Regions from separate parts of the Streptomyces sp. NBC_01717 genome, predicted to be linked through region 2. Evidence: riboswitches for the same ligand, from Rfam matches in the RefSeq annotation. Region 2 holds a riboswitch; each other region holds the start of a gene.
What was found. Region 2 has a riboswitch for S-adenosylmethionine ahead of thrC (threonine synthase). Riboswitches for the same ligand answer to the same signal wherever they lie in the genome.
Positions count from the first base shown of each region.

Region 1: another riboswitch for S-adenosylmethionine. It lies ahead of OHB49_RS38810 (putative leader peptide); the one in region 2 lies ahead of thrC (threonine synthase).
Region 3: another riboswitch for S-adenosylmethionine. It lies ahead of OHB49_RS30400 (aminotransferase class V-fold PLP-dependent enzyme); the one in region 2 lies ahead of thrC (threonine synthase).

Region 1 covers NZ_CP109178.1:8,573,332-8,583,468, reverse strand. Annotated here, with positions in the region: gene OHB49_RS38830 (catalase) at 1-1,173, shown strand, start outside; partial or broken gene OHB49_RS38825 (LLM class flavin-dependent oxidoreductase) at 1,530-1,682, opposite strand; gene OHB49_RS38820 (NtaA/DmoA family FMN-dependent monooxygenase) at 1,679-3,073, opposite strand; gene OHB49_RS38815 (LLM class flavin-dependent oxidoreductase) at 3,093-4,310, opposite strand; gene OHB49_RS38810 (putative leader peptide) at 4,385-4,501, opposite strand; SAM riboswitch class IV at 4,542-4,654, opposite strand; gene OHB49_RS38805 (TlpA family protein disulfide reductase) at 4,872-5,306, opposite strand; gene OHB49_RS38800 (DUF4395 domain-containing protein) at 5,523-5,933, shown strand; partial or broken gene OHB49_RS38795 (NAD(P)H-dependent oxidoreductase) at 6,286-6,579, opposite strand; partial or broken gene OHB49_RS38790 (LLM class flavin-dependent oxidoreductase) at 6,772-7,274, opposite strand; gene OHB49_RS38785 (HAMP domain-containing sensor histidine kinase) at 7,427-8,851, opposite strand; partial or broken gene OHB49_RS38780 (response regulator transcription factor) at 8,848-9,433, opposite strand; gene OHB49_RS38775 (ferredoxin reductase family protein) at 9,604-10,137, shown strand, end outside.
Region 2 covers NZ_CP109178.1:4,354,341-4,364,477, reverse strand. Annotated here, with positions in the region: gene otsB (trehalose-phosphatase) at 31-885, shown strand; gene OHB49_RS19705 (alpha,alpha-trehalose-phosphate synthase (UDP-forming)) at 904-2,298, opposite strand; gene OHB49_RS19700 (glucosyl-3-phosphoglycerate synthase) at 2,353-3,303, opposite strand; SAM riboswitch class I at 3,456-3,582, shown strand; gene thrC (threonine synthase) at 3,600-4,901, shown strand; gene OHB49_RS19690 (MoaD/ThiS family protein) at 4,960-5,238, shown strand; gene OHB49_RS19685 (cold-shock protein) at 5,693-5,899, shown strand; gene groL (chaperonin GroEL) at 6,258-7,880, shown strand; gene OHB49_RS19675 (HAD family acid phosphatase) at 7,981-8,649, opposite strand; gene OHB49_RS19670 (LAETG motif-containing sortase-dependent surface protein) at 9,443-10,137, shown strand, end outside.
Region 3 covers NZ_CP109178.1:6,711,046-6,721,182, forward strand. Annotated here, with positions in the region: gene OHB49_RS30365 (L,D-transpeptidase) at 1-741, shown strand, start outside; gene OHB49_RS30370 (hypothetical protein) at 826-1,227, opposite strand; gene ctaE (aa3-type cytochrome oxidase subunit III) at 1,415-2,035, shown strand; gene qcrC (cytochrome bc1 complex diheme cytochrome c subunit) at 2,098-2,907, shown strand; gene qcrA (cytochrome bc1 complex Rieske iron-sulfur subunit) at 2,904-3,959, shown strand; gene qcrB (cytochrome bc1 complex cytochrome b subunit) at 3,956-5,581, shown strand; gene trpD (anthranilate phosphoribosyltransferase) at 5,705-6,769, shown strand; SAM riboswitch class IV at 6,855-6,972, shown strand; gene OHB49_RS30400 (aminotransferase class V-fold PLP-dependent enzyme) at 7,150-8,526, shown strand; gene OHB49_RS30405 (Lrp/AsnC family transcriptional regulator) at 8,615-8,896, opposite strand; gene OHB49_RS30410 (rhomboid family intramembrane serine protease) at 8,893-9,642, opposite strand; gene OHB49_RS30415 (hypothetical protein) at 9,806-10,048, shown strand; gene OHB49_RS30420 (NYN domain-containing protein) at 10,085-10,137, shown strand, end outside.

The DNA of each region.
Region 1 (10,137 bases), 4.2 Mb from region 2:
GACTCGGACCGCGACGTGCGCGGCTGGGCCCTGAAGTTCTATACCGAGGAAGGCAACTACGACCTCATCGGCAACAACACGCCGGTCTTCTTCGTCCGTGACCCCATGAAGTTCCCTGACTTCATCCACTCGCAGGAGCGCATGCCCGACAGCGGCCTGCGCAGCAACAATATGCAGTGGGACTTCTGGACGCTCTCACCGGAGTCGGCCCACCAGGTGACGATCCTGATGAGCGACCGCGGCACACCACGCACCTGGCGCCACATGAACGGCTACAGCAGCGACACGTACATGTGGGAGAACGCCGCGGGTGAGAAGTTCTGGGTCAAGTACCACTTCAAGACCGAGCAGGGCATCGAGAACTTCACAGACGCCGAGGCCAGGGCCATGCGCGCCGAGGACCTCGACTGCCACCGCCGCGACCTGCGAGAGGCGATCGCCCGCGAAGACTACCCGTCCTGGCGCCTCGAGATGCAGATCATGCCCTACGAGGACGCGGCCGACTACCGCTTCAACCCCTTCGACGTGACCAAGGTCTGGCCGCACGAGGACTATCCGCCGATCACCGTCGGGCGCCTGGTGCTCGACCGCAACCCCGAGAACTTCTTCGCCCAGATCGTGCAGGCCTCGTTCGACGTGGCGAACTTTGTCCCCGGCATCGGGCCCAGCCCGGACCGGATGGTGCTGGGGCGGCTGTTCGCCTACGGCGACTCGAGCCGCTATCGCACCGGCCCGAACTATGAGCAGCTGCCGGTCAACCGGCCACGCAACGAGGTGCACAACTACAACAAAGACGGACCGATGCGCTACCGCCACAATGGGAACCAGCCGGTCTACGCGCCGAACAGCTACGGCGGGCCCAAGGCCGATCCACAGCGCTACCGCGATCCGAGCTGGTTTGTGGAGGCCGGCGAGATCATGCGCACGGCCTACGAGGCGCACCGGGACGACAACGACTTCATCCAGCCCGGCACTCTCTACCGCCAGGTGATGACGCCGACCGAGCGGGACCATCTGGTCGACAACATCGTCTGGCAGCTGAGCCAGGGAGTGGAGCGCTTCATCCAGGAGCGCGCGGTCAACGACTACTGGACGAAAGTGGATCCCGAGCTCGGCACGCGCGTCGCCCAAGGCTTGGGCCTGGGGACTTCGCAGCCGGGTGCAGGCCGCTGAGCGCCTCCTCGCCCAGGCCCGGCTGCCACACCGGCGGCCGCTCGTCATACCCCACACCCGCCCCGGAGGGGGCCGATGCCGACGAGGCATCCGTATCGCCACCGCTCGACACGGAAGTGGCCGTGCTGACCGCGCTCTCCTCGGCGAGCCTGCACAAGTTCCTCGTGCGCGAGCCCGCTCGGCGGCCGCGTCGCCGTCGGCGATGTCGAGCAACTGACCCCGTTCGTATACCGGGTGGGAGACCGCGGCGAGTTCAAGGTGCGCGTCGCAGTGGACTCCCCCAGTCGCGGACAGGATCGGTTCGGCGTACGTATCGATCGGATTGGTGACGTTCGCCGAGAAGAGCGGGTCGCCGCGTGTCGTTCGCCGACGCCGAAGCCGACGAACCCGAGCTCCTCGGCCGGCACCGCGTTGTCGATCACCTCGCGGAAGCGTTCGTCGGTCGGCTTCTGAACGCCGGTCACCGGGTCCGGGGCATGGATGGTGAGAGTGATGGCCAGGAACTTCAGGACGCCACCCGCTCAACCGGAGCGTCGGCATCGGGGTGGGCCAGGCCGAGGTGGTCACGCAGCGTCCTGCCCTCGTACTCCGTGCGGAACACGCCGCGCTCCTGCAGCAGCGGGACAACGGTGTCGGCGAAGACGTCCAGCCCGCTGGGGGTGATGTGCGGGACGAGGATGAAGCCGTCGCTGGCGTCGGCCTGGACGAAGGAGTTGATGGTCTCGGCAACGGTGGCCGGGGAGCCGACGAAGGCCTGGCGGTTGCCGGTCTCGATGACCAGGTCACGGATCGACCACTTGTTGGCGGCCGCGAGCTCCCGCCACTCCCGGGCTGTGGCCAGCGGGTCGCGGTACATTCGTACCTGCGCGCGCCCGCGGGCGATGGTGTGTTCACCGAGGTCCGGGTCGATGTCGGGAAGCGGGCCCTCCGGGTCGTACCCGGACAGGTCGCGGTTCCAGACGAACTCCAGGTGTTTGATCGCGGTGGCGCCGCTGACCTGCTGGCGGCGCACCTCGCGGGCCATCTCCTGCGCCTCGGCGTCCGTGTCACCGAGGACGAAGGTCGCGGCGGGCAGGATCAGCAGTTGGTCGTGGGTGCGGCCGTGGCGGGCGAGGCGGCCCTTGACGTCGGTGTAGAACGCCTGTCCTTCCTCGAGAGCGCTGTACCGGCTGAAGATCGCGTCGGCGCTTGAGGCCGCGAACTCGCGGCCTTCGTCGGAGTCGCCGGCCTGGAAGATCACTGGACGGCCCTGCGGGCTGCGCGGGACGTTGAACTGCCCTTCGATGTCGAAGTGTTGTCCCTTGTGAATGAAAGCTCCGGCCTGTGCGTCCCGGAGGAAGGTGCCGGTCTGCTGGTCGGCGACGATCTCATCACCGTGCCAGGAGTCGAACAGTTCGTTGGCGGTGGCCAGAAACTCCTTGGCCCGGGAGTACCGCTCTTCCTGCGGGAGGAAGCCGCCGCGGCGGAAGTTCTCGCCGGTGAAGGCGTCCCATGAGGTGACGACGTTCCACGCTGCGCGCCCACCCGAGAGGTGATCGAGACTGGCGAACTGGCGGGCCACTTCGTAGGGCTCATTGAAGGTGGAGTTGATGGTGCCGGTCAGGCCGACGTGTTCGGTGACGGCGGCGAGTGCGGACAGCACAGTGAAGGTGTCGGGGCGCCCCACCACGTCCAAGTCATAGATTTTCCCGCCCTGCTCACGCAGCCGCAGCCCTTCGGCGAGGAACAGAAAGTCGAACTTGGCGCGTTCGGCGGTACGCGCGAAGTGCGCGAACGAGCTGAACTCGACATGGCTGCCCGCCTCGGGGGCGCTCCACACGGTGGTGTTGTTGACGCCGGGGAAGTGGGCCGCGAGATGTATCTGCTTGAGCGGCTTGCCGGATCCATTGCTGGTGCTCATGTTCGGTGAATCCTCCGGCTCAGACGGTGGCGTAGCGGTTGGCGGGGCGGGAGAGTCCGAGCAGCCCGCGCAGGGTGTCGGCCTCATAGGCGCGCCGGAAGGCGTTGCGGCGCTGCAGTTCGGGAACCAGGCCACGGGTGATCGCCTCGAGGTCGTGGCCGATCACGGCGGGGCGCAGCCGGAAACCGGACAGTCCGGCCCGCTGCCACTCCAGGAGCAGGTCCGCGAGCTGCGCGGGAGTGCCGGTGAACACCTTCGCGTCACTGGTGTACGGGTAACCCGCGAGGCCGTCCAGGCGATCTCGGCGGGCCGTCGCCGCTGCAGGGTCGTCGTCGAGGAAGACCACCAGGTCACCGAAGATGTGCAGGGGATCCTCCGCACGCCCCGCCGCAGCCTGTTCGCCGCGGATCTCGTCGACAATTGCGCGGGCCTGGTCGGTGTCGTGCGGGGTGACGTACCCGATGTCGGCTGAACGAGCCACCAGTCGGAAGGGCACGCTCTGGTGCGCGAGGGCGCTGACGAGCGGCTGTCCCTGCGGTGGCCGGGGCGTGATCGAGGGGCCCTTGACGCTGAAGTGTCTGCTCTCGAAGTCGATGTAGTGCAGCTTGTCGCGGTCGATGAAGCGACCTGTGGCGGCGTCCCGGATCTCGGCGTCGTCCTCCCAGCTGTCCCACAGGCGGCGCACCGCCTCGATGGAGTCGCCGGCCTCTTCGAAGAGTTCGGCGGTCAGCTCCCGTACGGCAGGGCTGTCCAGATCCTCGATACGGAAGCGCGGAAACGCACGGCGGCCGAAGTGGGCCGCCTCGTTCTGCCGCGCCGAGACCTGGATCCGCAGGCCCGCACGACCGGTGCTCACATAGTCGAGGGTGGCGATCGCCTTGGAGATGTGGAATGGCTCGGTGTGGGTGGCGACCACGGTCGGTATGAGCCCAATGTGCCGAGTCAGCGGGGCCACGCGCGCGGCGATGAGCACCGCGTCCAGCCGCCCACGCACCTGGTCGGTGCGACTGTCGGGCTCCGTGAAGCGCGAGGACTGGAGCCCGAGCGCGTCCTCGATCGTCACGAAGTCCAGCAGGCCGTGTTCGGCCTCCGTGATGATGTCGGCCCAGTACTCGGCGGTGAGCAGGTCTCCGGGACGGGCCACCGGCTCGCGCCATGCGGCCGGGTGCCAGCCCGCACCGTCGAGGGCCACGGCGAGGTGAAGCGAAGAAGACAGCGAAGAAGGAGATGAGGACATGAAAGGGGTGCCTTCCTGATCGACCGTATGTGATCGCCGCACCTCGTCCGGAGGTTCGGCGGCGGGAGAACAGGTCAGGAACAACAGAGCGCGCCGGCCACGCGCTGAAGGTCGATGTGGGGCCGGGAGTACAGATGGACGCTGCGCCGCGGGACAAGAACCCTGACAGGCGGGCAGGACACGGGTGGCATGGCCGTCACCTCCGCCCTTCCGGCCTCGGCGGGCCCGAGGGCCTCGCGCTTGCGAAACCCGGACGGGCCCCGCCTGGTCGTCACCTGGAGCACCCCGCCGCGCAGGAGGGTTGCCGGTCAGCAAGCCAGGGCTTGACGCTGACACTCATAACCTGCTCGGAACGCTACGCGGGGCGGCGGCGCCGCGCAATGTCCGGAGGTCATGGTCATGACGCCACGCCACAACAACACACCTACGCCGTTTGTTCCTCCGGCCCTCCCGACTACGCGTCAACAGGCAGTCCGTGCGACGGCGCAGAGTGCGTCCGATCCACTCTTAGAGCGGCATCGGTGCTGGAGGCGGCTGTATGAACCGGAGTGAGCTACCTGATCACGATGGGGTGATGGAGGCCCCGGTTACCTTACCGATGGCCGCGATCACGTCCGCACGCCTGGGCTGCCCGGACGCCCTGCCGACAACCCGACCGGTCGGGTCGAGAACAAACACGGTCGGCGTGCGCAGAATCTCCAGTCGCCTCACCAGCTCCAGCCGGGCTTCCGCGTCGATTTCCAGATGCACCGCTCCCGGCACCGTCCCGGCGACCTCGGCCAGCATCCGCCGCGTCGCCCGGCATGGCTGGCAGACGGCGGTGGAGAACTGAAGCAGCGTCACCCGCTCCCCCAGCTCGGCCCCGATCTCCGCCGCCGACAGGCGCACCGCACCATCCGTGGGCCGCAACCGGAGCCTGCCGCTGCGTGCCGCCTGCACCACCCCGAAGATGCCCGCCAGAACGAGCACCGCGACACACACCACCAACCCGGTCATACGACCAGTCTGCCCCACCGCCCCCAACTCCTCGCCCCAACTGGCCATCGACCGCTCGGTATCGCGCCGCTAGCATGTCCGCCATGGACTCCGCTCTCCGGCCGCTACGGCTGACCACTCGTCGTGTGGTCGACCTCTGCCGGGTCACGGCCTGCCGCTGTCGCTGACACCTGCGCCGGCCCGATCGTCATCCTCCCCTTGTCCCGGAGTCCCCTCATGCAGATCGACCCGCGAGGCACCCGCTTTGCCGCCGCGCTCACCACACTTGTCCTCTGTGCCGTACTGATCACTGGCAGCGGCGCCCTGCTGGCCGTGCAGACCGCGATCTTCGCGCTCGGTGCCTTCGCCGGCCTGCAGTACTCCCCGTACGGTTGGCTGTATCGGGTCGCAATTCGGCCCGGACTCGCCCAGCCGCGCGAGCTGGAGGATGCCCGTCCGCCCCGCTTCGCGCAGGGCGTGGGCTTCGGCTTCGGTCTGGTCGGCACCGTCGGCTACCTCGCCGGCGCCGAGTGGCTCGGCCTGGCCGCCACCGCGCTCGCCCTTGCTGCGGCCTTCCTCAACGCAGCCTTCGGCTACTGCCTCGGCTGCGAGATGTACCTGTCCATTCGCCGTTTCCGAAGCACCTGAGTACCGCGGTCCGGCCATCTGTTGAGCACCGTCCCGTCCGCGCACCGCAGTCGTCGGCCGAGCAGATCGTCGTCACCTGGGCCGGCTACGCGAATGATGTCCCTGTGGCCACCGCCTCGCTGCGCGAGTGTTCGCAGTCCGGTACCAGTGGACGAGGAGATCCCCGCGCGACGCTGGGCGAACGCGCCACCCGGCCGGGATTCGGATCCCCGCAGTACGACGCCGAGGGCTGGCCGACTGCTCTCAAGTGCCGTTGCCGTCCTCGAAGATGCCGCTTCCGGCGCCGTCCCGCAGGAGGTTCCCACACGACCACGGGGTGCAGCCCAGATGCCGTGGCCCGCCGACGACGGGCTCAAGCGGTGGCCGCCACCAGCGCCAGCCGGCCGCCCAGTGCGACGGAGAAGGCTTCCGTGACCTGGGTCAGGGCGTCAGCGGACGCCGGTGCGACGGCCGGTGTGCCGTCGTCGCCGACGGTGATGTCCTTGTCGAGCGTGAACCAGCCTTGGACTATGTGCGCGGCGCCCATGGCGCTGAGCACGGGGCGCAGCGCGTAGTCGATGGCCAGGACGTGCGCTGTGCTCCCGCCGGTGGCCAGCGGCAGCACCGTCTTGCCGGCCAGGGCGTGCTGCGGGAGCAGGTCGAGCAAACGCACCGCTCTGCGCCATGCGCTGCGCCGCCCGGCGGACGTCGCCGCCGATCTGGCGGAGTTCCGTGCCCTTGTCCTTCGCCGGGAACACGAACCGGGGCAACCTGATACGCGGGCGTAGCGACTTCTCCCAGGCGGCGAAGTACGCGTCCGGCCAGGGACGTTGGACCTCGTCGGTCGGAGGCGTCGCCCTCAACCGTTCGCAAGCCGGCGCTCGCTGGTGTGGCGGTTGACGGGGATCGGCAGACCAAGGTTGCCCCGCAGGGTGTCGGCCTCGTACTCGGTACGGAACAGTCCGCGCTTCTGCAGGAGCGGTACCACACCGTCGACGAAGAGCTCCAGCTCGCCGTTGGTGCGGAAGGCGAGGTTGATGCCGTCGAAGGTGCCCGCCTCGAACCACTTCTCGATCGCGTCCGCGACGGTCTCGGGGGCGCCCACGAAAGGCGACTGGCGGAACTCTGGTTCGCCGACTCGGCCACCTGCCGAAGCGTCAGGGTTTCGGCCTTGTCCCGTTCGATGATCTTCGCCGCGGCTGTCCGGCCACCCTTCTCGGCGAGGTGGGCGACGTCCGGAAACGGCGCGTCCAGATCGTGCGCGCTGAAGTCGTAGGCGCCGAACGACCGGCCCAGGAGCCCGAGGTTGCGGTCGAGGTCGTTGTCCTCCTCGAAGATCTCCCGCTCGCGGCGCCCCCGCGCGGTCAGGTCCGCGAGGCCGGAGCGGCGAGCCGAGCGCGGGGCTGATCGACTCCCAGTCCGTCCGCACGGCCGACACAGCCCGGTAGCAACCCGGGGCTTCGACGCCGGCAAGAGGTCAAGGGGCGCGGTTCATCGTCGCCGACCGGACGTGTTCAGTTGGGGAGTGTCAGGCGGAAGGTGGTGTGCCCGGGGCTGCTGGTGACGGTGGCGGTGCCGCCGTGGGCGGTGATGACGGCATGGACGATGGCGAGTCCGAGACCGGTGCTTCCCGTACTGCGGGAGCGGGCGTGGTCGGCGCGTACGAAGCGGCCGAAGACCTCGGGCTGAAGCTTTTCGGGGATGCCTGGACCGTTGTCACTCACGCTGACGGAAACGCCGGCCGGCTCGGTGGTGAGGCCGATGGTCACGTCGGTGCCTGGCGGTGTGTGGGTACGGGCATTGGCGAGGAGATTGCCGATGGCCTGCTGGAGCCGGTGGGCGTCTCCGGCGACGGTGACTGGTTCTTCGGGGAGATTGAGGAGCCAGCGGTGGCCGGGGCCGGCGGCGCGTGCGTCCTCCGTAGTGTTCAGGATCAGCAGGGTCAGATCGACCGGTTCGTGTTCGAGAGGGCGTCCGGCGTCCAGGCGGGCGAGGAGGAGCAAGTCGTCGACGAGGCGGGTCATACGCTGCGACTCGGCATCGATGCGTTCCAGGGCGTGGCGGACTTCGGCGGGGACGGGGCCGTGCCGGCGCAGGGCGAGCTCGGCGTGGCCGCGGATGTTGGCGACGGGGGTACGTAGCTCGTGGCTGGCGTCGGCGGCGAAGTGCCGGAGCCTCTCCTCGCTGGCCTGGCGCCGGGTGAGGGCGTCCTCGACGCGGCCGAGCATGTGGTTGAGGGCGGTGCCGACCTGGCCGACTTCGGTGCGCGGGTCGGTGTCGGGAAGTGGTTCCGGCATGGCGACCTCGCCGCTGGCGAGCGGCAGCCCGGCGACCTCCGCTGCCCGGGCGGTGACCCTCTGGAGGGGGCGAAGGGAGATCCGCACCCACAGGGCACCGGCGATGCCGGTGACTACGAGGGCGGCGCCGAACAGTACGGTTTCGACCGCTTCGAGGCGGTGAACGGTCTCTTCCACCGGGTGCAGGGGCAGGCCGGTGATCAGGATGTCCTGGTCGTCGCCCTCAACGGCCGTGACGCGATAGCCCCCCAGTGCGGAGAGGCGGATGCTGTGTCCGCTTCCGTCGACGGGGACCCCCGCCAAGACACGGCGATCCCGGAGGGTGAGGTGGAAGGCACGGTCGGTGGCCTCGTCGACGACGGCTGCCTGGGTGACGGTGCCGTTCAGGAGGCGGGCGCCGAAGGTCGCTTCGGCCTGACCGCGCGTGTCGGGACGGTTGTCCGCGTCGGGTTTGGCCTCATGTTCCAGGCTGGCGGCGAACCGGCCGCCGGAGGCGGAGAGCTGTTCGTCCAGCCGCCCCATCAGGAAGCCTCTCAGAGCGACGGCGGTGGTGATGCCGACGACGAGGCAGGCGAGGGCGAGCAGAGTGACGAGTCCGGCGGTGAGCTGACCGCGCAGGGTACGGGGCGGCAGGCGCCTCATGGGGAGTCCGGCTTGAGGACGTATCCGACGCCGCGCACGGTGTGGATCATCGGGGTGCGTCCGGCATCGATCTTCTTGCGCAGGTAGCTGATGTAGAGCTCGACGACATGGGCTCGTCCGCCGAAGTCGTAGGCCCAGACCTGGTCGAGGATCTGGTCCTTGGACAGCACTCGGCGCGGGTTGCGCATGAGGAAGCGTAGGAGTTCGAACTCGGTGCGGGACAGGTCGACCGTGGTCCCGCCGCGTCTGACCTCCCTGGCTTCCTCGTCCATGACGAGGTCCCCGACGGTGAGCCGGTTCGTGCCCGGCTCGGCAGTCATCCCGGCCCGCCGGAGCAGCCCACGCAGCCGGGCCAGGACTTCTGTCGGGCAGCATCCAGTCCAGGACCACCGCATCGGGCCGGAAATCACGGGCCGTCGCGAGCGCAGACACGCCGTCTGCGGCGGTGCGGACCTGCCAGCCCTCCCCGGCCATGACCCCGGCCAGCACGTCCGTGACGTCGGGCTCGTCGTCGACGACGAGGACCCGTACGGGCTCTCCGTCGGGGCGGTGCAGAAGCGAGGTCTTACGTGGCTCGTCCATGGTTGCTTCAGCATCCCCCAGCACAGACCACAGCAGGGCAAGCCCTGCCTCTGAGTTTCCTCTGAATCGGCGCTGAAGGCGGCCGACAGGGCCGTTTCAGAAGGTACACAGAAGTTGGACTGTGAGGCTGGCCGCCCATCACCGGAGCATGTCCCATCCGGAGGAGCACCATGACCGCCACATCCACCACCACGTACGCGAGCCGTGGGATGCGCCACCGGCGCCCGCGCCGCAGCGTCGTGCCGATTCTGGCGCCGCTCGTGATCTGGGCCGGCGCCGCCGGGGTGCTCGCCCTGTGGTGGAGCGACACGACCTCGGTGATCGGCCCGGCGGGCTGGCTGACCGGCGCGGGACGCATCACCGGGCTCCTGGCCGGGTACGCCTGCGCCGTCCTGCTGGCCCTCATGGCCCGCATGCCGCTTCTGGACCACACCATCGGCACGGACCAGCTTGCCCGCTGGCACGCGTTCGGCGGCCGCTGCACCATCTCCCTGGCAATCGCCCACACCCTGCTGATCATCTGGGGTTACTCCCTGAGCTCCCACACGCAGCTGGTCAGCCAGACCTCGTCGCTCGTCCTGCACTATCCAGACCTCGTCAAAGGCACGGCCGGCTTCCTCCTGTTCCTGGCCACCGGGGTCCTCTCGGCCCGCGCGGCCCGTCGCAGGCTGAGTTACGAGACCTGGCACTACCTGCACTTCGCC
Region 2 (10,137 bases):
GCGCTCCGGCACCCCCGATAGGCTCGGCACATGGGCAGCAACCCAGAGCGACCCCTCCCCACCCCCACCACGCCGGCCGGCCGCGAGGGCCTCGCCGCCATCCTCGCCCGCCCCGACCGCGCAGTGGTCGCCCTCGATTTCGACGGCACCCTCGCCGACATAGTCCCGGACCCGGAGCAGGCCCGCGCCCACCCCGGCGCCGTCCCGGCCATCGCCGCGCTCGCCCCGAAGGTCGCCTCCGTCGCCGTGATCACCGGCCGCCCGGCCGGCGTCGCGGTCCGGCACGGCGGTTTCGCGGGCGTCCCGGGCCTCGACCACCTCGTCGTCCTCGGCCACTACGGCGCCGAACGCTGGGACGCCGTCTCCAGCACCGTTCACGCCCCCGCCCCGCACCCCGGTGTGGCGGCGGTCCGCGCCGAACTTCCGGGCGTGCTGGACCGGTTCGACTCCTGGCACGGCACATGGATCGAGGAGAAGGGGCAGGCGCTCGCCGTTCACACGCGCCGAGCCGCCGACCCGCAGGCCGCCTTCGACGCGCTGCGCGGCCCGCTGGGCGAGCTGGCGGCCCGGCACGGGCTGATCGTCGAGCCGGGGCGCCTCGTCCTGGAACTGCGTCCGCCCGGCATGGACAAGGGCGTGGCGCTCGCGAAGTACGTACGGGAGACGGACGCCGAGTCCGTCCTGTACGCCGGGGACGACCTGGGCGACCTCGCCGCGTACGCGGCGGTGGAGAAGCTCCGCACGGAGGGCCCCGACGGCATCCCGGGTCTGCTGGTGTGCAGCGGAAGCGCGGAAGTACCGGAACTGGCCGAGCGTGCGGACCTGTTGCTGCCGGGTCCGGCGGCCGTGGTCGACTTCCTCGCGGCGCTCGCCCGGCGCCTCTGAACGATCGCCGCCGAACGGTCAGTCCCGCCGCAACGCCTCCAGCTGCTCCAGGAACCACCGCTGGGGCGGCAATGCAGTCGCCGCAGCGGCCAGCCGCTTCGACCGCTCCGCCCGCTCCCCGTCCGGCATCGTCAGCGCCTCGTGCAGCGCGACGGCCGTCGCCGACACGTCGTACGGGTTCACCACGATCGCGTCCGCGCCCAGCTCCTCGTACGCCCCCGCCTCCCGCGACAGCACCAGCGCGCAGCCCTGGTCGGAGACCACCGGGACCTCCTTCGCGACCAGGTTCATGCCGTCGCGGATCGGGTTGACGAGCGCCACGTCCGCCAGCCGGTACGCCCCCAGCGAGCGCGCGAAGTCGTCGTTCACATGCAGCAGTACCGGGGTCCAATCGGGTGTCCCGTACGCCTCGTTGATGTCGTCCGCCAGCCGCTGCACCTCGGCCGTGTACTCCCGGTACACCGCCAGGTCCTGCCGCGACGGGTATGCGAACGCCACATGCACCACCCGCTCGCGCCACTGCGGACGGGTGTTCAGCAGCTCCCGGTACGCCAGCAGCCCGCGCACGATGTTCTTGGACAGTTCCGTACGGTCGACCCGCACGATCGTCTTCCGGCCGGTGCCGCCCACCTGCTCCCGCAGGATCGCCATCCGCTCGTCCACGTCCGCCTCGTGCGCCCGGCGGCGCAGGAAGTCCGCGTCCGCGCCCAGACCGTGCACGCCGATCCTCGTCCGGCCGGTGCCGCCCAGGACCTCCGTGCAGCAGGCGGTGAACGCGTCCGCCCACCGCTGGGTCAGGAAGCCCGCCCGGTCCGCGCCGAGCATGCCGCGCAGCAGCTGCTCCGCGATGTCGTCGGGCAGCAGGCGGAAGTAGTCGACCGGGGCCCACGGGGTGTGCGAGAAGTGGCCGATCCGCAGGTCGGGGCGGAGGTCGCGGAGCATGCCGGGGACCAGGGCCAGGTGGTAGTCCTGCACCAGCACCGCCGCGCCCTCGCCCGCCTCCTCGGCGAGCGCCTGCGCGAAGGCCAGGTTGTACGCCTCGAACGACGCCCACTGCCGGCGGAACTCCGCGTCGAAGACCGGCTCCAGCGGCGTCTGGTACAGCATGTGGTGGACGAACCAGAGCACCGAGTTCGCGATGCCGTTGTACGCGTCGGCGTGCACATCGGCGTCGATGTCGAGCATCCGTACGCCCGGCTCGGCGATCCCGCGCCGGACCGCCACCCGGTCCCCGTCACCGAGCGCCGCGCAGACCCACAGCTTGTCCTCGACGGCGCTCAGCCCGGAGACGAGTCCGCCGCCGCCCCGTTTGGCGCTGATCGAACCGTCCTCGCTCAGTGCGTACGAGACCGGGCCGCGGTTGGACGCGACGAGTACCTGGGCAGCAGACGTGATCACGTGCTCGGAGACCATGTTGCGGAATCTAGCCCGATCGCGAACCGCCCAAACGTGCGAAGTCAGACCACCTCAGGCGGCGCGGCGCGAAACGTACTCCCTGATCTCCTGCATCGGCGGCCGCTCCTCCGTGTCCACGGCGTGCGTGCGCGGTACGAAGCCGGTCTCGCCCCGTTCGAACTGGGTGAGGGATGGTCGTACCAAGTGGCCACGGGAGAGGCGCAGTTGTGCCGTTCGGTAGATGGCCGCCGCCATCCGGCCCAGCGCCTGTCCGTCCTGATGGCGGTGCTTCCTGACACCCACATCGACCTGGGCCAGCGCGTCCAGCCCCACGGTGTGCAGCGCATCCACGAGCAGGCCCAGTTCCACTCCGTAACCGACCGGGAACGGCAGCCGCTCCAGCAGTGAGCGCCGCACCGCGTACTCGCCGCCCAGCGGCTGGACGAAGCCGGCCAGCTGAGGCCAGTGCAGATTGAGCAGCGGGCGGGCCACGAGTTCCGTGACACGACCGCCCTGGCCTGCTGTGTCCCCGAGCGGGCGGTCGTACATCGCCTTCACGAACTGCACCTCGGGATCGGTGAGCAGCGGGCCGATGATGCCGGAGACGAAGTCCGCGGAGAAGTCCTTCAGGTCGGCGTCTATGAAGCAGATGATGTCCCCGTCGGTGACCAGGAGTGATCGCCAGAGGACCTCGCCCTTGCCGGGCAGGGCGGGTATCCGCGGGAGTATGTCGTCACGGTGCACCACCCGGGCGCCCGCCTTCCGGGCGACCTCGGAGGTGGCGTCCGTCGACCCGGAGTCGATCACCAGCAGCTCGTCGACCAGCTGGACCTTCTCCATCAGCTCGACCCGGATCGTCTCGACGATCGCGCCGACCGTCGCCTCCTCGTTGAGGGCGGGCAGCACGACGCTCACACTTCCGCGCAGCGGATCCCTGGCCCTGGCGGCGACGAGCCGGTCAAGCGGGCGGTCGGCGGCCGACCAGGAACGCCTGGTCAGCCAGCGTTCGACCTCTTCCAGCACGGTCGATACTCCCTGTATGTGATCCATCTCGCGGTTCGGACGGCTATCTCAACCGTCCGATGCTTCGGTTACAGTCTTGAACAACGCGGACGACCCTCGCATGCCGGGGTCCTCCGCCGATAAATGCCTGGATCGATGATCCAGTGCCACAGCGCTCATCCAGAGGGACTGAGGGAACGGCCCGTTGAAGTCCCGGCAACCCTCCTGCCGACCGCGAGGTCAGGTGGGGAAGGTGCCAATTCCGTCTCGTGGCGAAATGCGTCGCGAGGAAGATGAGGAGAAAGGGCCTCGCCATCATGGCTACGCAGACCGTTGCAGTGAGCACCAATTCTTCCGCCGACGCTGTCGACCTCGGTCCCGCCGCGGCACTTTCCTGCCGCGAGTGCGGAGAGCGTTTCGAGCTCGGTCCCATTTTCGCCTGCGCGACCTGTTTCGGGCCGCTCGAAGTGGCGTACGACCTGCCGAGCGGCTCCCCGGACGAGCTGAAGAAGCGCATCGAGGCCGGACCGAACAACATCTGGCGTTACGCGCCGCTGCTGCCGGTCCCCGCCGATGTCGCGGACAAGCCCAACATCAACCCCGGCTTCACCAAGCTGGTCAAGGCCGACAACCTCGCCCGCGAACTGGGCGTCACCGGCGGCCTGTACGTCAAGGACGACTCCGGCAACCCGACGCACTCCTTCAAGGACCGTGTCGTCGCGATCGCCGTCGAGGCCGCCCGCGCCTTCGGTTTCACCACTCTCTCCTGCTCCTCCACCGGCAACCTCGCCGGCGCCGTGGGCGCGGCCGCCGCCCGGGCCGGCCTGCGGTCCTGCGTGTTCATCCCGCACGACCTGGAGCAGGGCAAGGTCGTCATGGCCGCGGTGTACGGCGGTGAACTGGTCGGCATCGAGGGCAACTACGACGACGTCAACCGCTTCTGCTCGGAGCTCATCGGCGACCCGCTCGGCGAGGGCTGGGGCTTCGTCAACGTCAACCTGCGCCCGTACTACGGCGAGGGCTCCAAGACGCTCGCGTACGAGATCTGCGAGCAGCTCGGCTGGCGGCTGCCCGACCAGCTCGTCATCCCGATCGCGTCCGGCTCGCAGCTCACGAAGATCGACAAGGGTCTGCAGGAGCTGATCAAGCTCGGTCTCGTCGAGGACAAGCCGTACAAGATCTTCGGCGCCCAGGCCGAGGGCTGCTCCCCGGTCTCCACCGCCTTCAAGGCCGGTCACGACGTCGTACGCCCCCAGAAGCCGAACACGATCGCCAAGTCGCTGGCGATCGGCAACCCGGCGGACGGCCCCTACGTCCTGGACATCGCCCGCCGGACCGGCGGTGCCGTCGAGGACGTCGACGACGAGCAGGTCGTCGACGCGATCAAGCTGCTGGCGCGCACCGAGGGCATCTTCGCGGAGACGGCCGGCGGGGTGACGGTCGGCGTGACGAAGAAGCTGATCGAGGCCGGCCTGCTGGACCCGACGCTCACCACCGTCGTCCTCAACACCGGTGACGGTCTGAAGACGCTGGACGCGGTCGCCCCGACCACCGGCCCGACGGCGACCATCCGGCCCAGCCTCGACGCGTTCCGCGCCGCCGGCCTGGCCCGCAGCTGACCCGACCACCGGGACGTCCACCCGAGACGTCCACCCGAGACGTAAGGAAGGCACCCACATGAGCGTCAAGGTCCGTATCCCCACCATCCTGCGCACCTACACGGGCGGTCAGGCCGAGGTCCCGGCCGAGGGCGCGACCCTCTCCCAGGTGATCGAGTCGCTGGAGCAGAACCACCCGGGCATCGCCGCGCGCGTCCTGGACGACCAGGGCAAGCTGCGCCGGTTCGTGAACGTGTACGTCAACGACGACGACGTGCGCTTCGAGGGCGGCCTGGAGGCGGCCACCCCGGACGGCGCCGGCGTCTCGATCATCCCCGCCGTCGCGGGCGGCTGCTGACCCTCCGTCGCCCCGGCACGGACTCCCCGTAGGCCCCGCGGCCGACTTCACAGTGTCACCGGAATTGCCCCCTCTGCGAGGTAAGCGGAGGGGGCAATTCTGCATGGTTAAGCGGGGTACAGTTGGGAAGTCCCCTCCGCTGCCCGTGCCGACCGCATATGAGAATGCGCCCGCCCGCGACAAGATGCAGCCAAAGTGCTCGAACCCCTTGCGCCATAAGTGGCCTTTGCCCGGCCCGAGTTGCCCTGGAATCGCATAAATTCCGCATATTCGGGCGTTCGGTGCTGCCCAGAATTCTCGTCCGATTGACCTGTTGCAGAGGGCAGTTGGGCAGATACATTCGGCCGCGGTCGACGCGTTCCGGCGCACGCACCCTCTCCTGTCGGAGGGTGAGTTCTGACCCGGGCCCGCGAAGTGCGGTCCTGTGCAAGGGCCAGTAATAGGGGAGTTAGGCATGGCTCAGGGCACCGTCAAGTGGTTCAACGCGGAGAAGGGGTACGGCTTCATCGCGGTCGACGGTGGTGCGGATGTTTTCGTCCACTACAGCGCGATCCAGATGGACGGGTACCGCACCCTCGAAGAGGGTCAGCGAGTTGAATTCGAGATCTCGCAGGGCCAGAAGGGGCCGCAGGCGGACATGGTCAAGCTCGCCGTCGGCTGAGCTCGGCGCGGTCGGCCAACGACACCACTCACGCATGAAGGGCCCGTACCCCCAGGGGGACGGGCCCTTCACGCGTCGCGTCGGCCATCACCCGCGTGGCCTCCCCACGACATTCCTCATTCCACGGACCGTCGCCCCGTCCACGCCTTGTCCACAACCGCCGGGGGCGCTTGCACTCGTGGGGGTCGAGTGCTAATCATTGGCGTTAGCACTCTCCAGGTGAGAGTGACAGAACTTGGACCGGGCCGGTGAGGCCCGCAGGTCCGGTGGGGCAAGGAACCACCGGGCAGGCAGGCCGTCCGTCGCGGGCGCCACTCGGTCCGGAGAAATCCACCCCTGTCCGGGAGGACCACTTCACATGGCCAAGATCATCGCGTTCGACGAGGAGGCACGGCGCGGTCTCGAGCGCGGGATGAACCAGCTCGCCGACGCCGTCAAGGTCACCCTTGGCCCCAAGGGCCGCAACGTCGTCCTCGAGAAGAAGTGGGGCGCGCCCACGATCACCAACGATGGTGTTTCCATCGCCAAGGAGATCGAGCTCGAGGACCCGTACGAGAAGATCGGCGCAGAGCTGGTCAAGGAAGTCGCCAAGAAGACGGACGACGTCGCCGGCGACGGTACGACCACCGCCACCGTTCTCGCCCAGGCGCTCGTCCGTGAGGGCCTTCGCAACGTAGCCGCGGGTGCAAACCCGATGGCCCTCAAGCGGGGCATCGAGAAGGCCGTCGAGGCCGTCTCCGCCGCTCTGCTGGAGCAGGCCAAGGACGTGGAGACCAAGGAGCAGATCGCTTCGACGGCCTCCATCTCCGCCGCCGACACCCAGATCGGCGAGCTCATCGCCGAGGCGATGGACAAGGTCGGCAAGGAAGGCGTCATCACCGTCGAGGAGTCCCAGACCTTCGGTCTGGAGCTGGAGCTCACCGAGGGTATGCGCTTCGACAAGGGCTACATCTCGGCGTACTTCGCCACCGACATGGAGCGCATGGAGTCGTCCCTCGACGACCCGTACATCCTGATCGTCAACTCCAAGGTCAGCAACGTGAAGGACCTCCTTCCGCTGCTGGAGAAGGTCATGCAGTCCGGCAAGGCACTGCTGATCATCGCCGAGGACGTCGAGGGCGAGGCTCTGTCGACCCTGGTCGTCAACAAGATCCGTGGCACCTTCAAGTCCGTTGCCGTCAAGGCCCCGGGCTTCGGTGACCGCCGCAAGGCCATGCTCGGCGACATCGCCATCCTCACCGGTGGCACGGTCATCTCCGAGGAGGTCGGTCTCAAGCTCGAGAACGCCGGCCTGGACCTGCTGGGCCGCGCCCGCAAGGTCGTCATCACCAAGGACGAGACCACGATCGTCGACGGTGCCGGTGACAGCGACCAGGTTCAGGGTCGCGTCAACCAGATCCGTGCCGAGATCGAGAACTCCGACTCGGACTACGACCGCGAGAAGCTCCAGGAGCGCCTGGCGAAGCTGGCCGGCGGCGTGGCCGTCATCAAGGCCGGTGCCGCCACCGAGGTCGAGCTCAAGGAGCGCAAGCACCGCATCGAGGACGCCGTTCGCAACGCGAAGGCGGCCGTCGAGGAGGGCATCGTCGCCGGTGGTGGCGTGGCGCTGCTGCAGGCCTCCGCCGTCTTCGAGAAGCTGGAGCTCTCGGGTGACGAGGCGACCGGCGCCAACGCCGTCAAGCTGGCGCTGGAGGCTCCGCTCAAGCAGATCGCCGTCAACGGTGGTCTCGAGGGTGGCGTCGTCGTCGAGAAGGTGCGCAACCTGCCGATCGGTCACGGTCTGAACGCCGCGACCGGCGAGTACGTCGACATGATCGCCGAGGGCATTCTCGACCCGGCGAAGGTCACGCGCTCCGCTCTGCAGAACGCCGCGTCGATCGCCGCGCTGTTCCTGACCACCGAGGCCGTCATCGCCGACAAGCCGGAGAAGGCCTCTGCGGCCGCTCCGGGCGGCATGCCGGGCGGTGACATGGACTTCTGATCCTGACGGATCAGTAGTTTCGGTCGCACATCGGCCCCCGGGACCTGTACTGGTCCCGGGGGCCGATGCCATGTCCGCGGCGGTGACGGCCGGTCAGCGGTCAGGAGAGCTTGCCGTCGTAGTCCGGGAGCTTGAACGTCCGCTCGGCGTGGCCGCCGACCAGGTCGCTTTCGTTGTTGCCGATGTTGGCGATGATCGTGTAGCCCCGGGCCTCGATCTCGGCACGCTTGGCGGTCTTGTACGTGCTGACTTCGTCGAAGAGGTCGGGCAGGTCGCGGACGTAGAGGCCGGTCACCGGGTAGCCGACCGCGGTGAGGTTGTGCTGCGTCAGCGAGGCGATGATGCCCGGGCGGGCGGTGACGAAGAAGATGGCGACGCCCTGGGAGTCGGCGTACCGGACCAGATCACGGACCTGGGCGATCGCGGGGGTCGGGAACGTCCAGAAGTAGTGGAAGTCCGTCTCCAGCGACGAGTTGTCGATGTCGAGGACGATCGCCGGTTTCTGGCCCGCGGGGGTCTGCGCGATGCGCTGTTGGATGTAGGGGCGGGCCACGTCGATGACCGCGGCGACATCACGCTGCCAGGTGCCGTAGTCGATGCCCAGGATGGCGGCATTGCCGCCGGGGGCCCAGGACGTGGCGACTGCCCCGGCGGTGGGCGACGACACGGGGGCGGCCTGGGCGGCTGTGGCGGGCGCGACGAGGGCGAGAACGGCGGCCGCGGCGGCGACGCCCGCCGTACGGGTGAACCGGGTACGGCTTCGGCTCATGAGGGTGTCTCCTGTGTCGAGGTTGACATGCACGCGTTCAACACTCGGTGAGGCCGAGTCACATGTCTACTGGCCGGTAGGAAACTTTTCATGGACGCACCATGAAATGGACACACTATGAATCGGACGTAACCCTCTCGGATCGATGGCCGTCCGCAGCGCGTATCTCCGCCATCCGGTGACGGACCCCTCGGCCACCCGGCGCCCCATGCCCGGCCCGGTGCCCCGCATCTCGCGCACTCCAGGATCCGCGGCGCGGCGGACGGTGTGGGCGGAGCGGGCCGTTCGGGTGGCATTTCGGTGATCGGGCGGCAGCGGAACAGCGCGCTCGGACTCCGCGACTCAAGGCCTGCGAATCCGGCATCCGCGCCCGGGCGGCGTTGCGGACGGTCCGCCCCGTTGCGGCAGGTCGATGGCCGGTCCCGGGGTACTTCCACTGGTCTCTTGCTCAGGAGTTGCTTCGCGGCCTCGATCGCCTCCCTGTCGAGTTCCTCGATGGAAACGCCCCAACTCTGCGGCCGTCCTTCCGGGTTGTGAGCGCAGGGGCGCCGGCGGAGGTGTAGGACGAGGCATCCAGGTGCATGTGGCATTCATCACAGCGAAAGTGCAGGTAGTGAAAGCAACTGCACCCTTTCGTCTCTTCTGTCTGTGCCGGTGTGGTGGTGCCGGCCGGAGCGGGTGAAAAACTCGTGACGGCCGACCGCTGTCCCGGTCATACGATCGCCTCAAGTCGCATATGCGTGTCCCATTCCGCTGCGACCCTTCTTCTCTTTTCGGACCCCGAAGGGCTCTTGTGAAGATTCGCCGGATTCTTGCCACAGCTGTTGCCGCCGCAGTGACCACCCCTGCGCTCCTCCTGTCGGTCACCCCTGCGTTCGCCGACGACAGGCCGACAGCGCAGACGCAGGAGAAGCCGTCCATCGCGGAGTTGGAAAAGGCCGCCGCCGCAGCGCAGGATGTGTACGACGACGCCGTAGCGGCCGAGAGTGCCGCCTACGCGGCTCTGGAAGCGGTCCTGTCCGACACCTCTCCGCTGGCTGTGGCGGCCAAGGCCGCCCAGGCCGCGGCGGCCGACGCCGCCACCGCGAAGACCAACGCCGACCAGGCGGTCGTCGACGCCAAGGCGGCGGTCGACGCCCTCCCGGAGACGGCCACCGAGGAGGAGAAGACCGCGGCGGCGACGGCTCTCACCGAGGCGGAAGCCGCCGCCGCAGCCGCCGCCGATGTCAAGGTCGCCGCCGACGCCAAGGTCGTGGACGCCCTGGACGCGCGTGACGACGAGCGGGTCGCCGCGGCCCGGAAGCTGGACCAGGCGCAGAAGGCCACCGAGGCGGCGCTCGCTGACAAGACCGCCGCCGACGAGGCGCTGGCCAAGGCGAAGGAGGAGGCGGGTGAGGGCGGCGAGGACTGCGTCCCCGAGGCCAAGCTCACCACGGTCGTCACCGGTCTGCCGTCCACAGTCGTCGCCGGCACGAAGGTCAACTTCAA
Region 3 (10,137 bases), 2.4 Mb from region 2:
ACCGTGGAGCGCGCACTGAAGGTCCGCTCCACGCCCTCCGTGACGGGCTCCTGGTACTGGGTCGACGACAAGATCCTGCATTACCGCCCGCAGACGTACTGGCCGGCCCGGGCAACGATCGAGGTCAGCAGCAACATGGCCGGCATCAGGGTCACCAAGGGGCTGTACGGAGCCCCCACGAAGGCGTTGAAGATCACTACCGGCGACCGTATCGAGGCCATCACCGACGCCGCCGCGCACTCCATGACGGTCAAGCGCAACGGAGAAGTGATCAACACCATTCCGGTGACCACCGGAAGGCCCGGCTTCGACACCCGCAACGGTGTCAAAGTCGTGCTGAGCAAGGAGTACTCCGTACGCATGCGCGGGGAGACCATCGGCATCTCGGAGAATTCCAGCGACGGTTACGACCTGATGGTCTACTACGCGACCCGCGTCACCTGGAGCGGTGAGTACGTGCACGCCGCCCCCTGGTCCACCGGCTCACAGGGGTACGCGAACGTCAGCCACGGCTGTACGGGCATGAGCAACGCCCAGGCCCAGTGGTTCTTCAACACCGTGCGCGAGGGCGACCTCGTCTCGGTCGTCGGCAGCCAGGGCGCCACGATGACGCCGTTCGACAACGGCTACGGCGACTGGAACCTGTCCTGGGCCAAATGGCAGCAGGGCAGCGCCCTGCAGAACAACGCCACCCCGGACGGGTCGACGGTGGAGGCGGCGCGCCTGCGCCCCGAGGTCTGACCGGCCAGGGGAGTGCGCCGAACCTCGAAGGGACATGAAGCAGCCCGGCCCGCGGCGGAACCGCGGGCCGGGCTGCAGCAGGACTCAGGACTGTACGCAGAGCCTGCTGCGCAGCAGAGCGGCCAGGGCGTCCGCGAACTCGACCGGCTCGACCGGAAGGGTCACCGCGGCGTCCGCGCGGCTCCACGTGGCCAGCCAGGCGTCCTGCGGGCGCCCGATCAGCAGCAGTACCGGCGGGCAGCGGAAGATCTCGTCCTTGATCTGCCGGCAGACGCCCATGCCGCCCGCCGGAGCCGTCTCGCCGTCCAGCACGCACACGTCGATGCCGCCGTTGTCCAGCGCGGTCAGGACGGCGGGCAGCGTGGCGCACTCCACGAACTCCACCGGTGGCACGTCCGCCGCAGGCCTGCGACCGGCGGCGAGCCTCACCTGCTCACGGGTGTTGGCATCGTCGCTGTAGACCAGGACCGTGGCGGTCGGCTGCATTGTTCCTCCGTGACATCTGTGTCTTCGGGGCTCTCGGGCCATGAACCGATGCGCGGATCGTACTCCGACCGACAGCGTGTCAGCACCGGTAATGACACCGATTCGATGGGCCGTTCGGGCAGGACACACCCTGCTGACACACCGAACGGCACCCCCCGGAGTGAGGGCGGGATAAGCGACCGACATAATGTCGGTCGTGGCGACAGCAACGACAGTAGAAACCGGGCACGCGCACCCGTCGGTCAATCGACCGAACCTCACCAGCGTCGGAACCATCATCTGGTTGAGTTCCGAGCTGATGTTCTTCGCGGCCCTCTTCGCGATGTACTTCACCCTCCGATCGGTGATGGGACCCGACCACTGGAAGGAAATGGCTTCCGCCCTGAACTTCCCGTTCTCGGCGACGAACACCACGATCCTGGTGCTCTCCTCCCTCACCTGCCAGCTCGGCGTCTTCGCCGCGGAGCGGGGCGATGTGAAGAAGCTCCGTGCCTGGTTCGTGATCACGTTCGTGATGGGTGCGATCTTCATCGGAGGCCAGGTCTTCGAGTACACCGAGCTGGTGAAGAAGGACGGCCTCTCGCTGTCCTCCGACCCGTACGGCTCGGTGTTCTACCTGACCACCGGCTTCCACGGTCTGCATGTGACAGGCGGTCTCATCGCCTTCCTGCTCGTACTGGGCAGGACATACGCGGCCAAGAGGTTCACCCATGAACAGGCGACCGCTGCCATCGTCGTGTCCTATTACTGGCACTTCGTCGATGTCGTGTGGATCGGCCTCTTCGCCACGATCTACATGATCAAGTAACCGGGCTCGAACCCGAACCACATCCAGCATCGACGCAGAAGATCCTGACACCGGGGTAATCCGTGAAAAAGCTCTCCGCACGACGACGCCATCCGTTGGCGGCGGTCGTCGTACTACTCCTCGCGCTTGCGGCTACTGGGGGGCTGTACGCCGCGTTTGCGCCCGCGAGCAAGGCGCAGGCCGACGACACCGCCCAGTCCCTCGCCATCGATGAGGGCAAGAAGCTGTACTCCGTCGGTTGCGCCAGCTGCCACGGAGCCGGCGGTCAGGGCTCGTCCGACGGGCCGAGCCTGGTCGGCGTGGGCTCTGCCGCCGTCGACTTCCAGGTCGGCACGGGCCGTATGCCGGCCCAGCAGCCGGGTGCCCAGGTACCGAAGAAGAAGGTCATCTACACCCAGGCCGAGATCGACCAGCTCGCGGCGTACGTCGCGTCGCTCGGCGCCGGCCCGATCGTGCCGACCGAGGACCAGGTCAGCCCTGACGGTGCGGACATCGCCAAGGGTGGCGACCTGTTCCGTACCAACTGCGCGCAGTGCCACAACTTCACCGGCGAGGGCGGTGCCCTGACGAAGGGCAAGTACGCGCCCAGCCTTGAGGGCGTGGACCCGAAGCACATCTACGAGGCCATGCAGACCGGCCCGCAGAGCATGCCGTCCTTCCCCGACTCGACGATGCCCGAGCAGCAGAAGCGGGACATCATCGCGTACGTCAAGACCGTGAACAGCGCCGAGTCCGAGACCCCTGGTGGCCTCAAGCTGGGCGGGCTCGGTCCGGTCAGCGAGGGTCTGTTCGCCTGGATCTTCGGTCTGGGCGCACTCGTCGCAGTTGCCGTTTGGGTCGCGGCCCACACCGCTAAGGCCAAGAAGTCATGAGTAGCCAAGAGAAGATTCCAGAAGAGAACCTGCCCGCTGAGCAGGAAGCCGCGCACGGCGCGGTAGAGGGCGCGGACGACCCGTTCGCCGACCCGGGGCTGCCGGCCCACCGGCCGCGCATCCAGGACATCGACGAACAGGCCGCGAAGCGCTCCGAGCGTACGGTCGCGTTCCTGTTCGTGCTGTCCATGCTGGCGACCATCGGCTTCATCGCCTCGTACGTCATCTTCCCGGTGGACAAGATCGTGTTCATCTGGCCGTTCGGCCATGTGAGCGCGCTCAACTTCTCCCTCGGGCTGACCCTGGGCGTGGCCCTCTTCGCGATCGGCGCGGGCGCCGTCCACTGGGCGCGCACCCTGATGTCCGACGAGGAGGTCGCCGACGACCGGCACGCCATCGAGGCGGAGCCCGAGGTCAAGGCGAAGGTCCTCGCCGACTTCGCGGCCGGTGCCGAGGAGTCCGCGTTCGGCCGGCGCAAGCTGATCCGCAACACCCTGTTCGGTGCGCTGGCCCTGGTGCCGCTCTCCGGCGTGATGCTGTTGCGCGACCTCGGCCCGCTGCCGGAGAAGAAGCTCCGTCAGACGCTGTGGTCCAAGGGCAAGCAGCTCATCAACATGAACACGATGGAGCCGCTGCGTCCCGAGGACGTCGCCGTCGGTTCGCTGACCTTCGCCATGCCCGAGGGCCTGACGGAGGACGCTCACGACTTCCAGACGCAGATCGCCAAGGCTGCGCTGATGATCATCCGTATCCAGCCGGAGAACATCAAGGACAAGCGCGAGCGCGAGTGGGCCCACGAGGGCATCGTGGCCTTCTCGAAGATCTGCACCCACGTCGGCTGCCCGATCAGCCTGTACGAGCAGCAGACGCACCACGTGCTCTGCCCGTGCCACCAGTCCACCTTCGACCTCTCCGACGGCGCCCGCGTCATCTTCGGTCCGGCCGGTCACTCCCTTCCGCAGCTGCGGATCGGTGTGAACAGCGAGGGCAACCTCGAGGCGCTCGGTGACTTCGAAGAGCCCGTCGGTCCTGCATTCTGGGAGCGCGGATGAGTACTGCGACCGACACGAAGCGCAAGGCGCCCGCCGGCGAGCGGGTGGCCGACTGGGCGGACGGCCGGCTCGGGATCTACTCCCTGGCCAAGGCCAACATGCGCAAGATCTTCCCGGACCACTGGTCCTTCATGCTCGGTGAAGTCGCCCTCTACAGCTTCATCATCATCATCCTCACGGGTGTGTATCTGACGCTGTTCTTCCACCCGAGCATGAACGAGGTCGTGTATCACGGCTCGTACGAGCCGATGCAGGGCATCCGGATGTCCGAGGCCTACGCCTCGACGCTGGACATCAGCTTCGACATCCGCGGTGGTCTGCTGGTCCGCCAGATCCACCACTGGGCCGCGCTGATCTTCCTCGCCGCCATGTTCGTGCACATGATGCGCGTCTTCTTCACGGGTGCCTTCCGCAAGCCGCGTGAGATCAACTGGCTGTTCGGCTTCCTGCTGTTCGTGCTGGGTATGTTCACCGGCTTCACCGGCTACTCGCTCCCGGACGACCTGCTCTCCGGTACGGGTGTCCGCTTCACCCAGGGCGCGATCCTGGCCACGCCGATCGTCGGCACGTACATCTCGATGTTCCTGTTCGGCGGAGAGTTCCCCGGCGGCGACTTCGTCGCCCGGTTCTACTCGATCCACATCCTGCTGCTGCCGGGCATCATGCTCGGTCTCGTGGTCGGCCACCTGATCCTGGTCTTCTTCCACAAGCACACGCAGTTCGCGGGTCCCGGCCGCACGAACAAGAACGTCGTCGGTATGCCGCTGCTGCCGATCTACATGGCGAAGGCCGGAGGCTTCTTCTTCCTGGTCTTCGGTGTCATCGCGGTCATCGCGGCGATCGCCTCGATCAACCCGATCTGGGCCATCGGTCCGTACCGTCCGGACCAGGTGTCCACCGGCGCCCAGCCCGACTGGTACATGGGCTTCGCCGAGGGTCTGATCCGCGTGATGCCGGGATGGGAGATCAACCTGTGGGGTCACACGCTCGTCCTGGGTGTGTTCATCCCGCTGATGGCCTTCGGCCTGGTGCTGGCCGTGATCGCGGTCTACCCGTTCATCGAGTCCTGGGTCACCGGGGACAAGCGCGAGCACCACATCCTGGACCGCCCGCGCAACGCCCCGACCCGGACGGCGTTCGGCGTCGCCTGGATCACGGAGTACATCGTCGTCTTCATCGGCGGCGGTAACGACCTCTGGGCCACGCACTTCGATCTCTCGCTGAACTCCATCTCGTGGTTCGTCCGGATCTTCATCTTCGTGGGCCCGGTCCTGGCGTTCCTCGTCACGAAGCGGATCTGCCTCGGCCTTCAGCGCCGCGACAGGGAGAAGGTGCTGCACGGACGCGAGTCCGGCATCATCAAGCGCCTGCCGCACGGTGAGTTCGTCGAGATCCACGAGCCGCTCAACCCCGCGCAGCTGCACACGCTCACCGCGCACGAGCAGTACAAGCCGGTCGAGATCGGTCCGACGGTCGACGAGAACGGTGTCGAGCGCAAGGTGCCCGCGATGCAGAGGCTGCGGGCCAAGCTCAGCAAGGGTTACTTCGGCGAGCACAACCAGATCGAAAAGCCCACTGCCGAGGAGTACAAGGAGATCACCAGCGGCCACGGCCACCACTGATCGCCTCAACTGATCGCCACAGCGGGAGCCCCGTCCATTCGATGGACGGGGCTCTTTGCTGTCCCGGGCGCTCGATAGGGTGGGGTCCATACCTTTTCGGCTGTGGACCCCCAGGAGCGGACCATGAACGTTGTGACCCCGGTCGGCGGCGACAGCGTGGCGGCTCGTTCCTGGCCCGGCGTACTGAACGCCCTGCTGCGCGGCCAGGACCTGACCGCCGACGACACCGCGTGGGCGATGGACAACATCATGAGCGGCGAGGCGACCGACGTGCAGATCGCCGGTTTCGCCGTCGCCCTGCGCGCCAAGGGCGAGACCGTCGACGAGGTCACCGGACTCGTCCGCGCCATGTACGAGCACGCCACCACGATCCAGGTGCCTGGCCGCACGGTCGACATCGTCGGAACCGGCGGCGACCTCGCCAAGACGGTCAACATCTCCACGATGTCCGCGATCGTCGTCGCGGGCACCGGAGCCAAGGTCGTCAAGCACGGCAACCGCGCCTCCTCCTCGGCCAGCGGCGCCTCCGACGTCCTGGAGAAGCTCGGCGTCAATCTGGAGCTGGCCCCGCAGCGCGTCGTCGAGGTGGCGGAGGAGGCAGGCATCACCTTCTGCTTCGCGGTGAAGTTCCACCCCGCCCTGCGGTACGCGGCACGGGCCCGCAAGGAGCTCGGCGCGCAGACCACGTTCAACATCCTCGGTCCGCTCACCAACCCCGCCCAGGTGCGCTCCCAGGCCATCGGTGTCGCCGATCTGAAGATGGCCCCCATCGTCGCGGGCGTGCTCGCGGCGCGCGGCAACTCGGCGCTGGTCTTCCGCGGCGACGACGGTCTGGACGAGCTGACGACCACGGCGACCTCCCGGATCTGGGTGGTCCGGGACGGCGAGGTGCGCGAGGAGGCCTTCGACCCGCGCGACGTCGGCCTCCAGCTGGTCCCCGTCGAGGCGCTGCGCGGCGCCGACGCCTCGTACAACGCCGATGTGGCCCGCCGGCTGCTGGCCGGTGAGACCGGTCCGGTGCGCGAAGCGGTGCTGCTCAACTCGGCGGCGGCGCTGGTGGCGCTGGACCCGGGTGAGGGCACTCTGAACGAGCAGCTGGCCGCCGGGATCGCCAAGGCCGCCGAGTCCATCGACTCGGGTGCGGCCCGGGCGGCGCTGGAGCGCTGGGTGACGGTCAGCAACGCCTGACCGAACGGGAAATGCCGACCGGGGCGCAGTCCAGATCTTGGACTGCGCCTTGCGCGTCGACCCACGTATGGCAAGATGCTGGGCAGGTCATGAGTGACAGCGACTACGGCCCCGGCCCGCTGTCCGGCAACCCTCCGTCCGTGGCGGGGTGCCCCGGGTGAAGACCAGGCCGTAGGCAGCGAGGTCTGCGGCAAGCGCGGACCCCTCGACATCTGTGAATGTCACATCCCTGGGGTCCTGGTCCTCAAGGAGCCTCTTGTGAGCAAGCGAATGCGATAGGGCCCGGTCCGGCCCCTCTCCGCAACCCCCTTTTTCTTCCTCCTGCGCTGCCGCGTACCCGCCGGCGCAGTGAATTCGCCTGCCTCTTACGGGAGTTCGCCATGTCTGTCGTCACCGCTGCCGCCGACCGTTCCATTTGTTCCCCGCTGCCTGTTCTGGGCAAGGATGTAACTGTTCCGCTCGTTACCGGCGGAGAAGTCACCTATGCCGCCCTGGACTACGCGGCCAGTGCCCCGGCCCTGCAGCGGGTGTGGGACGACGTCGCCGCGTACGCCCCGTACTACGGCAGCGTCCACCGCGGCGCCGGCTACCTCTCGCAGCTCTCCACGGACCTCTTCGAGAACAGCCGCAAGGCGGTCGCGGAGTTCCTCGGCTGCCGCGCCGGGGACCAGGTGATCTTCACCCGGTCGACGACGGACTCGCTGAACCTGCTGGCCGGGGCGGTCCCCGCCGACTGTCAGGTCTTCGTGTACGAGACCGAGCACCATGCCTCGCTGCTGCCCTGGCGCGACGCCCGTGTCACCTACCTCAATGCTCCCCGCACCCCGGCCCAGGCCATCGAGACGCTGGAGCGGGCGCTCGCCGGCCGTGACCCGTACGGCCCCGCGCTGGTCTGCGTCACCGGCGCCTCGAACGTCACCGGTGAGCTGTGGCCGGTGAAGGAGCTGGCCGCCGCCGCCCACGCCCACGGCGCCCGGATCGTGCTGGACGCCGCACAGCTCGCGCCGCACCACCCGGTCGACATCGACGAGCTCGACGTCGACTGGGTCGCCTTCTCCGGACACAAGCTGTACGCGCCGTTCGGCTCCGGTGTCCTCGCGGGCCGCGCCGACTGGCTGCAGGACGCCGAGCCGTACCTGGCCGGTGGCGGCGCCTCCCGGAAGGTCGCCCGGCGCACCGACGGCGGTGTGGACGTGGAGTGGCACTCCACCGCCGCCCGGCACGAGGCCGGTTCGCCCAACGTCATCGGTGTCTACTCCATCGCCTCCGCCTGCAAGGCGCTCACCGAGGCCGGCTTCGACCGCCTCGTCGCCCGCGAGCAGCAGCTCGTCACCCGGGTCCGCGAAGGCCTTGCCGAGGTCCCTCAGGTCAAGGTGCTGTCGCTGTTCGGCGACGACGCCCCGCGGGTCGGCGTCATCTCCTTCGTGGTGGAGGGCTGGAACAGCTCGCACTTCGCGGCGGCGCTCTCCGCCGAGTACGGCATCGGGGTACGCGACGGACTGTTCTGCGCCCACCCGCTGGTGCGCACCCTGCTGGGCAGCGACCCGCAGGACCCGGGCGAGTGCGGTGCGCCGGAGGCCGAGCCGGGCGAGCGCTCGCTGAACGCGATCCGGGTCAGCTTCGGCGCCGGTACGCCGGACGAGCACATCGAGCGGTTCGTCCGCGCGGTCAAGGAGCTGGTGAGCGAGGGTGCCCAGTGGAAGTACCGCACCGAGGACGGCCGCTGCGTCCCGGACCGGGGCACGGCTCAGGTCTGACCGGCCGGGCACCGAGGCCGTAATACTTCGGCCGGGGACGGGCAGCTGCCCGTCCCCGGCCGAAGTATTACGGCGTGATGTGGCGTACCTACGCGTCGAGACCGATGGCGAAGGCGGCTTCCAGGTCGTGCTGCGAGTACGTACGGAACGCGACATGCGTGTCGGTGCCCTCGACGCCCGGGATCTTGCTGATCCGGCCGGGGATGACGTCCGCCAGATCGTCGTGCTTGGCCACCCGGACCATGGCGATCAGGTCGTACGTGCCGGTGACCGAGAAGACCTCGCTGACGCTGTCCAGCGCCGCGATGGACTCGGCGATCTCGGGAATCCGGTCCACGCTGGTTTTGATGAGCACGATCGCGGTGATCACGGCTGGCTTTCTCCCTCGGTGGCCGTGGCTGGAGTCTTCACTCTAGCCCCACGGCGGTAGCGCCCCCAGGCGTAGAGGAAGCCGGTGGCGAAGCCGACCACATGGGCGAGATAGGCCACCCCCGGTCCGCTGCCCGCACCCTGCGCCGCCATCCACTGCAGGACGAACCAGAAGATCAGCACGATCCAGGCGGGAAAGCGCAGTGGCAGGAAGAGCAGGAACGGGAAGAGGCTGGTGACCCGGGCCCGGGGGAACAGGTACAGGAACGCCCCGAGCACCGCGGAGATCGCCCCCGAGGCGCCGACGAGGGTCTGGTCGGAGCTGGCGTGCGCCGCCGCGTACGCCAGCAGGGCGAGATAGCCGCAGCCGAGATAGAAGAAGGCGAACTCGGCACGGCCCATCCGCTCCTCGGCCATCGCCCCGAAGACGTACAGGAAGAGCATGTTGCCGAGCAGATGCAGCCAGCTGCCGTGCACGAAGAGTGCGGTCAGCGGGGTGAGCAGGGCGTGTGCCGAGCCGCCCCACAGCTCGGCGGGGATCACCCCCCAGCGTTCGAAGTACCCGGCCTGTGCGGCGAGCAGGGTGTCGGCGGTGCCGTACGTGGGGTTGAACCCGGAGAGCGGGCTGATCAGGAAGATGGCACAGCACAGGCCGATGAGGGCATACGTCACCGGGGCACCGCCCGCGGTGGCGGCGCGCAGGAGCCTGCCGGTCGGTCCGCCCGTCACAGCACGCCGTTCGATCATGAACAGAGCATGACGCAAGGTAATGGAACGGGGCAGACCGCCTCGCCGTGCCGATGGGTATGCACAAGGCCGTAGGGTTACAGCAGGACATCCGCAGTTCGACGGCGCACCGCGAGATCCTGGGCAGGCAGCAGCACGACGCTCGACGAAAGAGGACGCAACGATGACGACGGTTCCCCAGCCGACCGACGGGACCCGCTGGCGCTGCACGCTCTGCGGGAATCTCACGCGCTTCGACGTGACGCGTTCGTCCAAGGTTGTCGAATACGTGCATCTCGACCTCGCAGGAGAAGCGACCGTCGAAGAGCGCGAGGTGGTCAGTGAGACCATCGAGTCGGTCCGGTGTCGTTGGTGCAACGCGGTGGACCAGATCGAACTAGTCGACAGGCCGGGTGCCGACTCCTGACGGGGCCGTGCGGACAGACATTTGGGGTGACGGATCGTGGAGCAGCCCGCAAGCGGCGCCGAACCGGCAGATGGAGCCGGCGACGCCGT